2 regions of the Rhodococcus sp. Eu-32 genome follow, and region 2 is predicted to be linked to the other one. Evidence: riboswitches for the same ligand, from Rfam matches in the RefSeq annotation. Region 2 holds a riboswitch; the other holds the start of a gene.

Region 1 (7,252 bases), on a different contig from region 2:
GGCGACCGCGTAGTACGGCGAGTCGGTGGTGATGGTGATGCCGTAGCTGGCCTTCGAGACAGGGTGGTCGTCGCACGGAAACCACGACGCGGCCCCGTTCGGCTGACTCGCGACGATCGACCCTTCGGTCAGCTCGTCCCAGCCGACCTCACCCCAGAACCCGTTGATGGGCTTCGGAGTTCCCCCGTATTGGATCGTGACGACCAACGCCGCACCCGACGCGATCGGCTTGGCAGGGGTGATCTTCAGCTTGTCGCGGTGCTGGCTGAACTTGACCGACCGCGAACCGTTGACCGACACCTTGGACACGCGCAGTGCAGGTCCGAGGTCGAACGCGAACTTCGACAGCGTTGCCGTCGTGACCGCGGTGATCTTCGCCTTGCCCGCGAGACGGTTGCTCTCGACCTTGTACTCCAGATCGAGTTCGTAGCGCGACACGCGGTAGCCACGATTGCCGTTCTGCGGCAGGTAGTCGTCGATCGGCGCATCGGAGGAATCGATGTCGAACGTCGGCGTCACGAGCTTCGAAGGAACGAACTTCACTCGCTCACCTCAGCGGCGGGGATGATTCGCGAGAACGGGTCGCCCTTCGCCCACGGTGCGATGGGGTTGCCCTGCCAGCGGGTGTGCGCGGGCACGGTGTCGCCGCGCATCACGAGCGACGCGGGCCCGACCGTCGCGCCGTCGCCGATGCCTGCGGCGGGCAGGGCGACGCAATGCTGGCCCAGTGTCGCTCCTCGTCCGAGTGTCACGCTGTCCATGCTCATGATCCGATCATGGAACAGGTGGGTTTGCACAACGCAGCCCCTGTTCACGGTGGCACCGTCGTCCAGAGTCACCAGATCTGCCTCGGGAAGCCAGTACGTTTCACACCAGACGCCCCGACCGATCTTCGCACCGAGCCAGCGCAGCCACATGTTCAGGACGGCCGTTCCTTCGGCTGCGCGCGCGAACCACGGCGCGGCGACGGTTTCGACGAACGTGTCCGCGACCTCGTTGCGCCACACGAACGAACTCCACAGCGGGTGCTCGACCTTGTCGATGCGGCCGACCCAGACCCACTTCGCGGCTGCGGAAATCGCCGCGGCGACCGCACCTGCGACCAGCAGTACGACGCCACTGAGCAGCGCGGCGAGCCAGTAGCCCACGGCGTCGGCGATGGCGGTCAGTCCGAACAGCACGCCCAGGCCGATCCCGAACGTGACGACGACCGGAATGAGGCGGCACGTCTCGACGAGCGCACGGGCGATCTTCAGCTTGCGCGGCGGATCGAACGTCCGGGAGCTGTCGCCTCGGCCGGCTGCCCGACGCAGACGCACCGGCGGGCTTCCGAGCCACGACGAGCCCGACTTCGCCTTGTCCGGTGTCGCGGACAGCACGGCGACGAGGCCGTTCTTCGGAACGGTACGGCCGGGGCCGGTCATACCCGAGTTGCCGAGGAACGCGCGCTTGCCGACCTTCGCGTCGCCGAGGTGCATCCAGCCGCCACCGAGCTCGTAGCTCGCGACCATCGTGTCGTCGGCGAGGAATGCGCCGTCGGCGACGGTTGTGAACTTGGGGATCATCAGCACGGTCGACGCCTCGACGTCCTTGCCGATCTTGGCGCCCAGCAGTCGCAGCCAGTGCGGTGTCAGCAGCGACGCGTACAGCGGGAACAGGAACGTCCTGGCGGAGTCCATCAGGCGTTCGGTGGCCCAGACCTGCCAGCCGATACGGCTGCGAACAGGGTGATAGCCCTCGGTGAGGCCGATGCTGAGGAGCCGGACGGCGGCCAGCGTGATGACCGCGAACGTGCCGAGCGACACGAGGGTCGCGACGGGCAGCATGATGGCCGCACGGCCGATGGCCTCGCCGATCGAGGTGGCAGTGTGCAGCCACCAGCCCATCAGCACGAGCGAGACACCGATCGAGAAGATGGCCATGCCCGACAGGAACAGCGACGCGACGCCGTACGCCAGCATCCACTGAATCGCGCGCGGGGGAGTCTCGTCGGGCCAGGGGTGCTCGGCCTTGCCGACCTTCTGAGCGGGCGAACCGGCCCACAGCTGCCCGGCCTTGACCTTGCCGACGACGGCCGAGCCGGCGCTGACCACCGCGTTCTTGCCGACGGACGTTCCGGGGAGAAGCGTCGAGCGAGCGCCGACGGCAGCCCCCGCGCCGATCTTGATACCGCCGATGTAGACGAGGTCGCCGTCGATCCAGTGACCGGTGAGATCGACCTCCGGTTCCACCGAACAGCCGTCCCCGAGTTCGAGCATGCCGGTGACCGGCGGAAGTGTGTGCAGGTCGACGCCCTTGCCGACCTTCGCGCCGAGCGCGCGGGCGTAGTAGACCATCCACGGTGCTCCGGACAGGTTCGACGCCCCGCTGGCGTCGGTCAGACGCGTCGCTGCCCACAGCCTGATGTGAGCGCTGCCGCCGCGACTGTAGGCGCCGGGTTTCAGGCCTGCCAGCAGGATTCGCGAGCCGACGACCGAGATCGCCATGCGGCCGACCGGCGTGATGAACAGGACGAACGCGACGAGAATCCACCACCACGACACCGTCGGCGCCCACGGAACCTCGGCGAACCACGACATGACGTTGAACAGAATCCCCAGCCACGTGACCCACTGCAGGCCGGTCAGCGTCGTCAGCGGAACGGTCGCGGCGATCTGCGCCCACTGCGCCGTGCGTGACGTCGGTTCGACCTCACGCGGCACGACCTCGACCGGCGGTTTCAGCTCGTCCAGGTATCGGGCCAGTGAACCGAGCCGTGGGTGGTCGTAGAGCTGGGCGACGGTGATCTCGGGGAACCGCTCACGCAGTGCCGTCACCAACTGGGCAGCGGACAGCGAGCCGCCGCCGTTCTGGAAGAAGTCGGCGTTCTCGTCGGTCACCTGAGCGCCGAGGATGTCGGTCCACAGCTCGGCGACCCAGCCGGCAGTGCCTTCCAGCGCCGACGCGTCACCGAGCCCCGGCAGAGGCCAGGGCAGTGCGTTGCGATCGACCTTGCCCGACGTCCGCGTCGGCATCTCCTCGACGAGCGCGAGCCGCGGAACGAGCGCAGCCGGGAGCTGCTCGGACAGCAGCGTCCGCGCCGCATCGAGGTCGAAATTCTTGTCGGTGCTGGCGAGATAGCCGACCAGCACCGAGTTGCCTGCACCCGTCTTGCGGACCGCGGCCGCAGCACCGGCGACGCCGGGGAGAGCCTGCAGCGCGTTGTCGATCTCGCCGAGCTCGATGCGTCGACCGCCGAGCTTGATCTGGTCGTCGGCGCGGCCCTGGAACAACAGACCCTCGACTTCGAGCTTGACGAGGTCGCCACTGCGATAGGCGCGCTCCCACCCGAGCGTCGGCATCGGGGCGTATTTCTCGGCGTCCTTCGCCGGGTCGAGGTAGCGCGCGAGGCCGACGCCGCCGATGACGAGCTCACCGACCTCGCCGACGGCAACCGGCTGGCCGGACGCGTCGACGACGGCGAGATCCCAGCCGTCGAGTGGCAGGCCGATACGGACCGGACCCTTGCCGTCCATGATCGACGCACACGCGACGACGGTGGCCTCGGTGGGCCCGTACGTGTTCCACACCTCGCGACCGTCGACGGCGAGGCGTTCGGCCAGCTCCGGCGGGCACGCCTCGCCGCCGAAAATCAACAGGCGGACGGCTTCGAGCGCCACAGCGGGCCACAGAGCTGCGAGCGTCGGGACGGTCGAGACGACCGAGATGTCACGGGAAACGAGCCACGGTCCGAGATCGAATCCACTGCGGACGAGCGAGCGAGGTGCGGGAACGAGACACGCGCCGTGACGCCACGCGAGCCACATCTCCTCGCAGGACGCGTCGAACGCCACCGACAGACCTGCCAGCACGCGGTCGCCCGGACCGAGGGGATCGTCCTGCATGAACATCCGCGCTTCGGCGTCGACGAATGCCGCGGCGTTGCGATGGCTGACGGCGACGCCCTTCGGCGTACCCGTCGAACCCGACGTGAAGATGACCCAGGCGTCGTCGTCGGGGCTCGGGATGGTCAGGGTGTCGGGCAGGGGAATGTCCTGCTTGTCGGCCGTACCTGCAGCGATGCCGCCCGCCGTCACGACCGCGGTCACCTTGGCCTCACCGAAGACAAGCTCGGCGCGCTCGTCGGGGTCGTCGGCGTCGACGGGCACGTACGCAGCACCGGCGTTCAGGATCGACAGAATCGCGACGTACAACGAGAACGAGCCCGATGGCATCCGGACGCCGACGCGGTCGCCGCGCCGAACTCCCGCCCTGGCCAGCCATTGCGCGCCCTCGTCGATGTCCTCGAGCAGCTCGCGGTAGGTGATCGACGTGCTTCCGTCGTCGATCGCCATGGCGTTGGGATGCTGTGACGCCGTCGACCGCAGGACGTCGATGAGGGTGCGCTCACGAGGAGCGCGATCTCCGCGCAGAAATTCGGCAGGTATGGCTGCAGACGCCTGCGTCTTCGTCGGTTCCGATCGTGATTCCACAGACAACCGGGTGTTCCTCTTCTCGAATCGTCAACGTGATTTGTGGGTCGTTATCTCATGTTGGGTTTGCCAGAAGGTGAACGGCTGCATGGTCGAGACACCGGGCGAAGTTTACTCGCGTGGTGCGGCTTCGCCCCGCGGGTTTCCTACCTGCCGGGTTGACAATGACGAGAGTCGTTTGCCATTCTCTGTTCAGGTCATGAGTACCAGCGCAAAGCCCCGGCTCGCTGGTCGGCAACCCTCCTCCGCGGTGGGGTGCTCCGGGTGACGACCTGGCCGACGCCGGAGAACCGGTGCGGCAAGCGCGGACTCGAACGCCGTATCGGCGTGGGTCCCCGAACGACAAGGGGATAATTGTCATGACTGCTGTTCTCGAGAAGACCTGTGCACCGTTCGCTGCGGTCAGCGGCGCGAACGTGCAGGTCCCGCTCGTCGACGGAACCACCTGCAGCTACGCGAACTTCGACTACGCGGCCAGTGCACCTGCGCTCGCCGAGGTGTCCGCGCGAATCGAGGAGCTGCTGCCGTTCTACTCCAGCGTGCACCGGGGTGCCGGATATGCATCGCGGGTCTCGACGGCCGCATACGAGAAGGCCCGGGTGACCGTCTCCGACTTCGTTGGAGCGCAACAGGATTCCGTCGTGATCTTCACGCGGAACACCACCGACTCGCTGAACCTTCTCGCCGGCTGTGTCCCGGGAGACACCGTCGTGCTCGACATCGAGCACCACGCGAACCTGTTGCCGTGGAACGGGCGTCGCGTCGTCGTCGCAGCGGACTCGGTTGCCGAGACGGTTGCGCGCATCGACGCGGAACTGCGGACGAAACCTGCTGCGCTGCTTGCCGTCACGGGAGCGTCGAACGTCACGGGCGAGGTGCTGCCCATCCGCGAACTCGCGACGCTCGCGCATCGGCACGGTGCTCGAATTCTCGTCGACGGTGCCCAGTTGGTGCCGCATCGCCGCGTGAATCTTGCCGACCTGGGCGTCGACTACCTCGCTTTCTCGGGCCACAAGCTGTACGCGCCGCACGGTGCGGGTGTCCTCGTCGGCAGGCGTGACTGGCTCGACGCCGGTGAGCCCTACCTTGCCGGTGGTGGTGCGGTGCGACACGTGACCACGACGTCGACGGACTGGGCTCCGTCGCCCGCGCGTCACGAGGCCGGGACCCCGAACGTGCTCGGCGTCGTCGCGCTCGCAGCCGCGTGCGAGGCGATCACGGCGTACGAGGCGGCAGGTGCCGTCGACCACGAGCGTCGTCTGTGCACGCGGCTACGCGACGGGTTGGCCGGAATCGACGGAATCCAGCTCTTGTCGGTGTGGAACGACGCTCCGGACAGTGTGGGCATCGTCACATTTGCACTCGACGGGTACGGCCCGGGCGAGATCGCCGCATACCTGTCCGCCGAACACGGAATCGGCGTGCGCGACGGCAAGTTCTGTGCCCACCCGTTGCTGCAACGGCTCGGTTACGCAGGCGGCGCCGTGCGGGCCAGCCTGGGGCTCGGTAGTTCCGATGCCGACGTCGACCGTCTCGTCGACGCCGTCGCGCAGCTGGCCTCGTCCGGCCCCTCGTGGGTCTACGAGGAGGACAACGGATGGTGGAACCCGGTGCCCGATCCGCGCCCGTTCCCGGCGATTGCCGACGGCGGCGCAGGCGTGGGATCCCCGTGCGCGAACGGAGAGGTTAGCATCGGGTCATGACAGCAAATGTCGTGTCGCAGGGCCGATTCTGGCGCGACAGGTACGTGGATCTGTGCCGCACGGCCTCCGGGTCTTGTAGGCGTTCGGGTAGGACCTAGGCAACCTTCCCCTGCTTCCACGACAGGACATCTCATGTCGAACACTTCACCCGTACGCGTCGCCGTCGATCATGCGGGCACCTGGACCGAAATCACCGACGCCGTTCCGACCGAGGCGGTCGCCCGCATCGTCGCCGCAGACCTTCGTGAGGGCCAACAGGCTCGCACGGCACTGCGCTCCGATGCAGTGGCCGCAGGCAAGGATGCCGACAGCGTCGCAGTCTTCCTCGACATCGAGTTCCACATCGCCGACGACGCCAGGACTGCGCGTCGTGAGTTCGCGGCGTTGGACGTGCCCGCCGTTCCCGGTTCGATCCGGTACGTCGGAACCGCTGCCGGTCTGGCGGGGCTCGTCGCCGACGTGAAGGCCGCCGAGGTGGCCGACGGTGTCACCCTCGTCGCAGTCGGACCCGAGGCGCGCAACCTGGCCGACGTCGCAGCGGGCGTCGTCCCGTGGTTGGAGGACCGTGGCGTCGCGTTCCAGGTCGACGGACTGCTCGCCGCGACGGGTGCCATGCCGTCGGCGCGTGAACTCGCGTCCTGAGCGCGACTGACTGCACACGATCGACCCGAATCGACGGGAAATCGCCGATTCGGGCCGATTGTGTGCATCGAGTTGCGCAGTCAGGTCACATCCACGGCGAGGCCTGCCGTGATGCGTAGCAGCTCCTTGAACGTCGTCCTGAAGATCGTGTTCGGATGCCCTGCCGCAGCCCACAATTCGGGGTACTGGGACAGCGACTCGTCGACGTAGGTAGCCAGGTTGGTGGGGTGCCCGACGGGTGCGATGCCGCCGATCGGCTGATCCGTCGCCAATTTGACCAGATCGAGCGGTGCGCGCTGCAGCGTGCCGCCCAACCGTTCGCCGGTGGCGTTCGAGTTCACCTGGTGGGCTCCGGACACCAGCAGCAGCACCGGGTCGTCGTCGAGGAGGAACACCAGCGATTTCACGATCGCGCCGACGCTCACGCCGAGCGAT
Region 2 (7,252 bases):
CTGGTCCATCGTCTCGCCGAGCAGTTTCGCCACGGCTCCTGCCTCCGTGAGGAAGCCGTCGTGGCCGTCGCGTGACTGGATTACTTCGAGGCCGCTGCAGTTCGGCAGTCCCCGTGCGATCTCCTTCTGCTGGCGCAGCGGGTAGAGCCGGTCGGAGTCGACACCGCCGACGATCGTCGGCACGGTCGCGCGAGCCAGCGCGGCTTCGACTCCGCCGCGGCCACGGCCGATGTCGTGGCGGTTCATCGCCTCGCTGAGCAGCACGTAGGTTCCCGCGTCGAAACGGCCGACCAGCTTCGTGGCCTGGTGCTGGAGGTAACTTTCGATCGCGTAGCGACCGCCGTTCCACGGATCCTCTTCCGCCTGAGGCGAATTCGAGAAGCGTAGATCGAGCTCGCTCTCCGTGCGGTACGTCAGGTGGGCGATCCGGCGTGCGATGCCGAGGCCGGTGAGCGGAGCCTTGCCGGTGCCGTAGTAGTCACCACCCTGCCAGTCGGGATCGGACATGATGGCCGCGATCTGTGTGGTCTGGGTGCCGATCTGATCTGCCGTCGCGCGAGCGCCGACGGCCAGAACCAGCGCGGCGGCAACACGTTCGGGGTATTCGACGATCCATTCGAGCGTGCGCATCCCGCCCATCGAGCCGCCGACGACGGCAGCGAAACGCTCGATGCCCAGGGCATCCGCGAGTGCAGCTTCGGCGGCGACCTGATCGCGGATGGAGATCTCCGGGAATCGGCTGCCGTAGGGCTTGCCGTCCGGTGCGATCGACGACGGACCCGTCGTGCCGCCGCACCCACCGAGAACATTGGTGGCGACGACGCACCACTCGTCGGTGTCGACGGGTGCGCCGGGGCCGATCATTCCGTCCCACCACCCCGCCAGCGCGTGGGCGTCGTCGGGAGGGCCGGACACGTGCGAATCACCGGTCAGCGCGTGCTCGACGAGCACCACGTTGTCGCGAGCGGGCGAGATGGTGCCCCACCGCTGCAGCCCGATCGTCACACCGCGCAGCGTCGCGCCGCTTTCGAGTTCGAGGTCACCTATGTCGACATGGCCGAGCCGCCCGTCGGCCGCAGGAAATCCTGCGGCCGACAGGGCGTCGTGCACGGAGCTGATGGTCAAGACGCCGCCGCTGCGAAACCGCGTTCGAGATCGGCGAGAATGTCGTCGATTCCCTCGATGCCCACTGCGAGCCTGACCAGGCCGGGAGTGACGCCGGAGGCGAGCTGCTCCTCCGGAGTCAACTGCGAATGAGTGGTCGACGCGGGATGGATGACTAGTGAACGCACGTCCCCGATGTTAGCGACATGGCTGTGGAGGCTCAGCGCGTCGACGAACTTCTTGCCCGCGTCCACGCCGCCGGTCAGTTCGAACGACACGATCGCGCCCTGTCCCTTGGGTGCCAGCTTCTGTCCTCGCTCGTACCACGGTGAGGACGGAAGACCCGCATAGCCGACGCTGGAGACGTCCTCGCGTGCTTCGAGGAACGCGGCGACCTTCTGCGCGTTCTCGACGTGGCGCTCGATACGCAGGCTGAGCGTTTCGAGTCCCTGGCTGATGAGGAAGGCGTTGAACGGGGACACGGCCGCGCCGATGTCGCGGAGCAGCTGCACACGAGCCTTGAGCGCGTAGGCAGGCGCACCGAGTTCGGCGAACACGACGCCGTGGTAGCTCGGATCGGGCGTCGTGAAATTCGGGTGACGGCCCTGCGTCCAGTCGAACGTGCCGCCGTCGACGATGACGCCTGCGATCGCGGTTCCGTGGCCTCCCAGGTACTTCGTCGCCGAGTGCACGACGATGTCGGCGCCCAACGTCAACGGCTGGATGAGGTACGGGGTGGCGACCGTGTTGTCGACGATCAGCGGAATCCCGCTGGCGTGTGCAACCTCGGCGACACCGGGAATGTCGAAGATGTCGTTCTTCGGGTTCGAGATGGTCTCGCCGTAGAAGGCCTTGGTGTTCGGCTTGATCGCGGCCTTCCACTGTTCGAGGTCGTCGGGGTTCTCGACGAAGGAGACCTCGATGCCGAGCTTGGGCAGTGTGTAGTGGAAGAGGTTGTACGTGCCGCCGTACAGTCGCGGACTGGAGACGATGTGGTCGCCTGCCTCGGCGAGGTTGAGAATGGCGAGCGTTTCGGCGGCCTGTCCCGACGACAGCAGCAGTGCGGCGACGCCACCTTCGAGCGCGGCGATGCGCTGCTCGACGGCGTCCTGCGTCGGATTCATGATGCGGGTGTAGATGTTGCCGGGTTCGGCGAGTCCGAACAGTGCGGCGGCGTGGTCGGTGTTCTCGAACGTGTACGACGTGGTCTGGTAGATCGGCAGAGCACGCGCACGGGTGACTCCGTCGGCGCTCTGGCCGACGTGAATCTGCTTGGTCTCGAAACTCCAGGACGCGGTCGGATCCTCGATCGGGGCGCCTGCGGCGTCGACTACGTCGGGGTTGTTCTCGGTCATGTCGTGAATACTCCGTCTTCGAAGGATGTGCAGAATTCGAAACGGCACTCGCATGCGAGGGCCGGGCGGGGCCTATCGAGACAACAACACATGCAAACCTCCTCGGGGGCCTTCGCGGTCCAGTCGTGCCCGTCTGGCCAGTCGTGCCCGGTCAGTGGGCCCGCCGAGTCGGCCTGAGACCGTCCTGCGGACCCGCGCTTGTTCTTCGGTTGCGTTCTGCAACCGAGTAACCAGGTCTTCACCCGGAGCACCCCACCGCGGTTGGAGGGTTGCCGGCCAGCAAGCCGGGGCTCGATGCTGGCGCTCATGACCTGCTGGAATCCTAGCGGTGCGCCCGGGCGGGAGGAATAGCGACGTCGGAACTCCGAAATCGTGCACTGTGACCTGCGGATAAGTGTCTCGTGAGCACAATCACCGCCGATCAGGAAGAAAATCCGTTGCGTGCGGGACGACAATGGATCGCAGGGACGTTCCCTCCAGGGTCCGTCCCTTCTTCATGCTTCCGTTCCCCCTCTCGAGACAAGGTCGTTCTGCTGTGTCTGTCACCGATTCCGCCCTCGCCAAGAATGTCGGCGCCGTGCGTTCGAAGGTGTCTCACGGCCTGAGTACCGAGAAGCGGCCGCACTCCACGAGTAGACGGCTCGCGATGGTGGCGTTGTCGATCGGCGGTTTCGGCATCGGAACCACCGAGTTCGCATCGATGGGTCTGCTGCCGGACGTCGCGTCGTCGATGGGAATTTCCGAGCCGTCCGCCGGCCACATGATCTCTGCGTACGCGTTGGGTGTCGTCGTCGGAGCTCCTGCGATCGCCACGCTGGCCGCACGTGTTCCGCGAAGGCTTCTGCTCATCCTGCTGATGGCCGCGTTCACGCTCGGCAACCTCGGCACGGTGTTCGCGCCGAGCTTCCACGAGTTGGTCGCATCGCGGTTCGTCGCCGGACTCCCGCACGGCGCGTACTTCGGTATCGCCGCGCTCGTGGCCGCGCATCTCGCGGAGCCCGGCAAGCGCGCGAAAGCCGTAGCCATGGTCATGATGGGACTGTCCATCGCGAACGTCGTCGGCGTGCCCGCGGCGACGTGGCTCGGCCAGAGCCTCGGATGGCGCAGTGCTTTCGCCGTCGTCGCCGTCATCGGTGCGCTCACGGTCACGGCGCTGATCATGTGGATGCCGCGTCTGGACGGAATGCCGACGACGAACCCGATCACCGAGTTGGGTGCACTCCGGCGCGTCCAGGTCTGGATGACACTGCTCGTCGGCATGGTCGGATTCGGTGGAATGTTCGCGGTGTACACGTACATCGCGTCGACGCTCACCGACGTCTCGGGCCTGGCCAAGGGGCTCGTCCCGGTAGCACTGATGATCTACGGACTCGGCATGATCGCCGGAAACTACTTCGGCGGTTGGATCGCGGACAAGCTGCAACTGCGCGGTACGTTCGTCTCGATTTCTGCCATGGCCGTGTTCCTCGCGCTGTTCGTGATCGCCTCGCACAACTCGGTCACCGCGCTCGTTCTGTTGTTCCTCATCGGTGCGTCGGGTTCCTCGGTCATCCCGGGTCTGCAGACTCGGCTGATGGATGTCGCCGACGATGCTCAGACGTTGGCGGCGTCGCTGAACCACGCTGCGTTCAATCTCGCGAACGCCATCGGTGCCGCGCTCGGCGGCGCGGTCATCGCGGCCGGGTTCGGGTACACCGCGCCCGCCGCTGCGGGTGCGATCCTCGCGGTGGCCGGACTCGGCGTCCTCGCCACCGCGATGTGGATGCAGCGCCGTGACGACGCCAAGGCTGTGCGCGCGGATGGTTCCGCAGCTGCTTAGCGTCGCCCGCGGGGCTAACTGCTGGTCGTGGCCGCGCCGTCCCCGGCAAGCGTGCTCGCGAATGCGGGCGTCAACTTGTCGACCACGTACGGCAAGCTCAGCAACGACGTGAAGTAGATCGCCCCCGCTGTGATGCCGTCGGTGAAGACCAACTTGTCCTCCTCGACGGCATCGAGGTTTCGGTACACGGGCTCCTGCTCCAGCGCGGTGCGATCCTCCGGCTTCTCGGTTCCCCACAGCAGCACGTCCGCGGTGTCGAGCACCGACAGGTTCTCCAGCGGGATGGCGGCCTGACCGCCGCCTTCCGGTGGTGCGTATCGATCGATCTCCGACGGGACGACGAACCCGAGGTCCGTCAGGAAGTCCGTGCTGAGTCCGTTCTGGTACGCGATGGCTGCGCCGTCGTAGAACGCGTTCTGCAGGAAGATCGCCTTGGTTCCCACGAACTCGGGGTGCTCGGCCCTGGCGGCCTCGAACTTCTGCTCGACGGCGTCGATCTGCTGGTCGACCTCGTTCGCCTTGCCCAGCGCCTTGCCGATGTTGCGAGCCTGAACGTCCCACGGTTCGAAGTACTGCGTGTACTGGCCCGAGTGCGCGATCGTCGGTGCGATCTCGGACAGTTTGTCGTAGCTGTCGCGGTCGAGTCCGGCGTTGGTTGCGATGATCAGGTCCGGGTCCAGGGCGACGATGCGTTCGTACTGGAAGCCGTCGTCGGCACTGAGGACCTCGGGCGTCGCGTCGCCCAGTGCTTCCTGCGCCCACGGCCACGTCGCATAGGGCTGTTCGCCGTACCACTCGGTGACGGCGACTGGTGTCACGCCGAGGGCGAGCACCGTGTCCTGCTCGGTGTACCCGGCGACGACGACGCGCGTCGGCTCGGCGGCGACCGTCGTGTCACCGAACGCGTGCTCGACGGTGACCGGGAAGGCGCCGTTGCCGGCGGCCGTCGCGTCGGCTTCACCGTCGTCGGACGGGGTCGAGCACGCGGACAGCACCAGCGCAGCCGCGAAGGCAACGGTGGCGATCTGGAACGAACGGGGGAATTCGACCATCGAGGTCCCTTTCGGAGGATGAATGACGGCTAAGGGTAGCCGACCCTAACGAATCGCGTGGTGTCGATCTTCACGGAACCTCCACATTTCCTGCCGAACTCCTCCATGACGGCCCTCTAGTGTCGTGAACATGAACCGCACCGTGCTCGTCGTCGACGACGAACCGACGATCTCCGACGCGCTCGCGGCACGCCTGCGCGGCGAGGGCTTCGACGTCGTGACGGCCGCGGACGGGCCGTCGGCCGTGCAGGTATGTGCGCGCGTCGATCCCGACGTGGTGGTTCTCGACGTCATGCTTCCGGGGTTCGACGGGCTCGAGGTGTGCAGGCGTATTCAGGCCGACCGTCCCGTACCGGTGCTGATGCTCACCGCGAAGTCCGACGAGACCGACATGCTCGTCGGGCTCGGTGTCGGCGCCGACGACTACCTGTCCAAACCGTTCAGCATGCGAGAACTCGTCGCTCGGGTTCACGCACTCGTGCGTCGCGCGAACCGAAACGCGTCGGCGACGGCTCTGTCGTTCGGCCCCATTCGAATCGACCACCAGGCTCGGCGCGTGTGCCATGGGAGCGACGAAATACATTTGACGCGTACCGAATTCGACATTCTTGCGTTTCTGTCCCATCGTCCGGGTGCGGCCGTGACCCGCGAGACGTTGCTCGCCGAACTGTGGGGTTGGGGAGATTCCGCCAGCAGCCGAACCGTCGACAGTCACGTCAAAGCGTTGCGTCGCAAGATCGGTGGCGACATGATCCGAACCGTCCACGGCGTCGGGTATGCGTTGGACGTGCCGCGATGACGCGCACTATTCCGCGGCCGCTCGACGCACTGACCTCGTTCAAACTCAAGGTCTCGCTGATCGTCGGCGTCGTGTTGGTCGTCGCCAGCGTCGTGTTCTGGATCGGCGCGGGATGGCAGTTCAGGTATGCCCTCGTGGCGGCGCTGGTCATGTCGTTGGTTGCGGTGCAGGTGCTGGCGCACGGCATGACGTCGCCGTTGCGTGAGATGACGTCGGCCGCGAAAGCCATGGCCCGCGGGGACTATTCGACGCGGGTGCGTGCCACGTCACGCGACGAGGTCGGACAGCTCGCGGCGGCGTTCAACACCATGTCCCACGATCTCGAAGCTGCCGATACGTATCGACGAGAACTGATCGGCAACGTCTCGCACGAACTCAAGACACCGATCGCCGCTTTGCGAGCCGTGCTGGAGAACATGGTCGACGGCGTCACCGTGCCCGACCGAACGTCGTTGGAGCTCGCGCTGCGGCAGACCGAGCGGCTCGGCGATCTGGTGACCGAGCTGTTGGACCTGTCTCGGCTCGAAGGGGGAGTGCTGCCGCTGCGCCCCGAGTCCTTCGCCGTCGGCTCCTTTCTCGACGAGGTGACCGTCGAATATGCCTGTGTACGTGCCGATGTCGATCCTGCTGACCTGACCGTGACGGCCGACAGATCCAGGCTGACGCAGGTTGTCACCAATCTCGTCGAGAACGCGGTCCGGCACGCACCGGCAGGGTCGGAGGTGACGGTGTCCGCACGCGCGACGTCAGCCGGGCTGCACCTCGAGGTTGCCGACGCCGGCCCCGGAATCGCACCCGAGGAACGACTTTCGGTGTTCGACCGATTCACCCGGGGTGGCGCAACCGACGGCAGCACCGGTCTCGGGCTCGCTATCGCTCGATGGGCTACGGAACTGCACGGCGGGACGATCGAGGTTCTCGACCACAGTCCTGGGTGCCGCATTCGCGTCACCGTCCCACACGCCTGAATCTCTCTATACGCCAACAGTTCTCCGAATCCGACGCAGGGCTCCTGCGTTCATCTCGTCGTGCCCGAAACAGAAAGGTCGTGCCGTGATCGTCGACGTCGAACCGAAAGCTGTCACCCGTGCACCCATGGAATCGTTGTGGCCCCCGCGCGTCT

Evidence for each region. A riboswitch is a leader RNA that binds a small molecule or an ion and turns the genes downstream of it on or off. The one in region 2 is predicted to bind S-adenosylmethionine.
Region 1: linked by a shared signal. The riboswitch ahead of DK926_RS20540 (aminotransferase class V-fold PLP-dependent enzyme) and the one ahead of DK926_RS25955 (bifunctional o-acetylhomoserine/o-acetylserine sulfhydrylase) in region 2 are both predicted to bind S-adenosylmethionine.

The regions. Positions count from the first base shown of each region.
Region 1 covers NZ_QGNK01000019.1:21,845-29,096, forward strand. The annotation lists gene DK926_RS20530 (M1 family metallopeptidase) at 1-543, opposite strand, end outside; gene DK926_RS20535 (Pls/PosA family non-ribosomal peptide synthetase) at 540-4,478, opposite strand; SAM riboswitch class IV at 4,668-4,783, shown strand; gene DK926_RS20540 (aminotransferase class V-fold PLP-dependent enzyme) at 4,832-6,175, shown strand; gene DK926_RS20545 (hypothetical protein) at 6,308-6,817, shown strand; gene DK926_RS20550 (YbaK/EbsC family protein) at 6,898-7,252, opposite strand, start outside.
Region 2 covers NZ_QGNK01000038.1:6,052-13,303, reverse strand. The annotation lists gene DK926_RS25960 (homoserine O-acetyltransferase) at 1-1,125, opposite strand, end outside; gene DK926_RS25955 (bifunctional o-acetylhomoserine/o-acetylserine sulfhydrylase) at 1,122-2,459, opposite strand; SAM riboswitch class IV at 2,649-2,771, opposite strand; gene DK926_RS25950 (MFS transporter) at 2,995-4,278, shown strand; gene DK926_RS25945 (ABC transporter substrate-binding protein) at 4,293-5,330, opposite strand; gene DK926_RS25940 (response regulator transcription factor) at 5,461-6,129, shown strand; gene DK926_RS25935 (HAMP domain-containing sensor histidine kinase) at 6,126-7,097, shown strand; gene DK926_RS25930 (DUF4173 domain-containing protein) at 7,183-7,252, shown strand, end outside.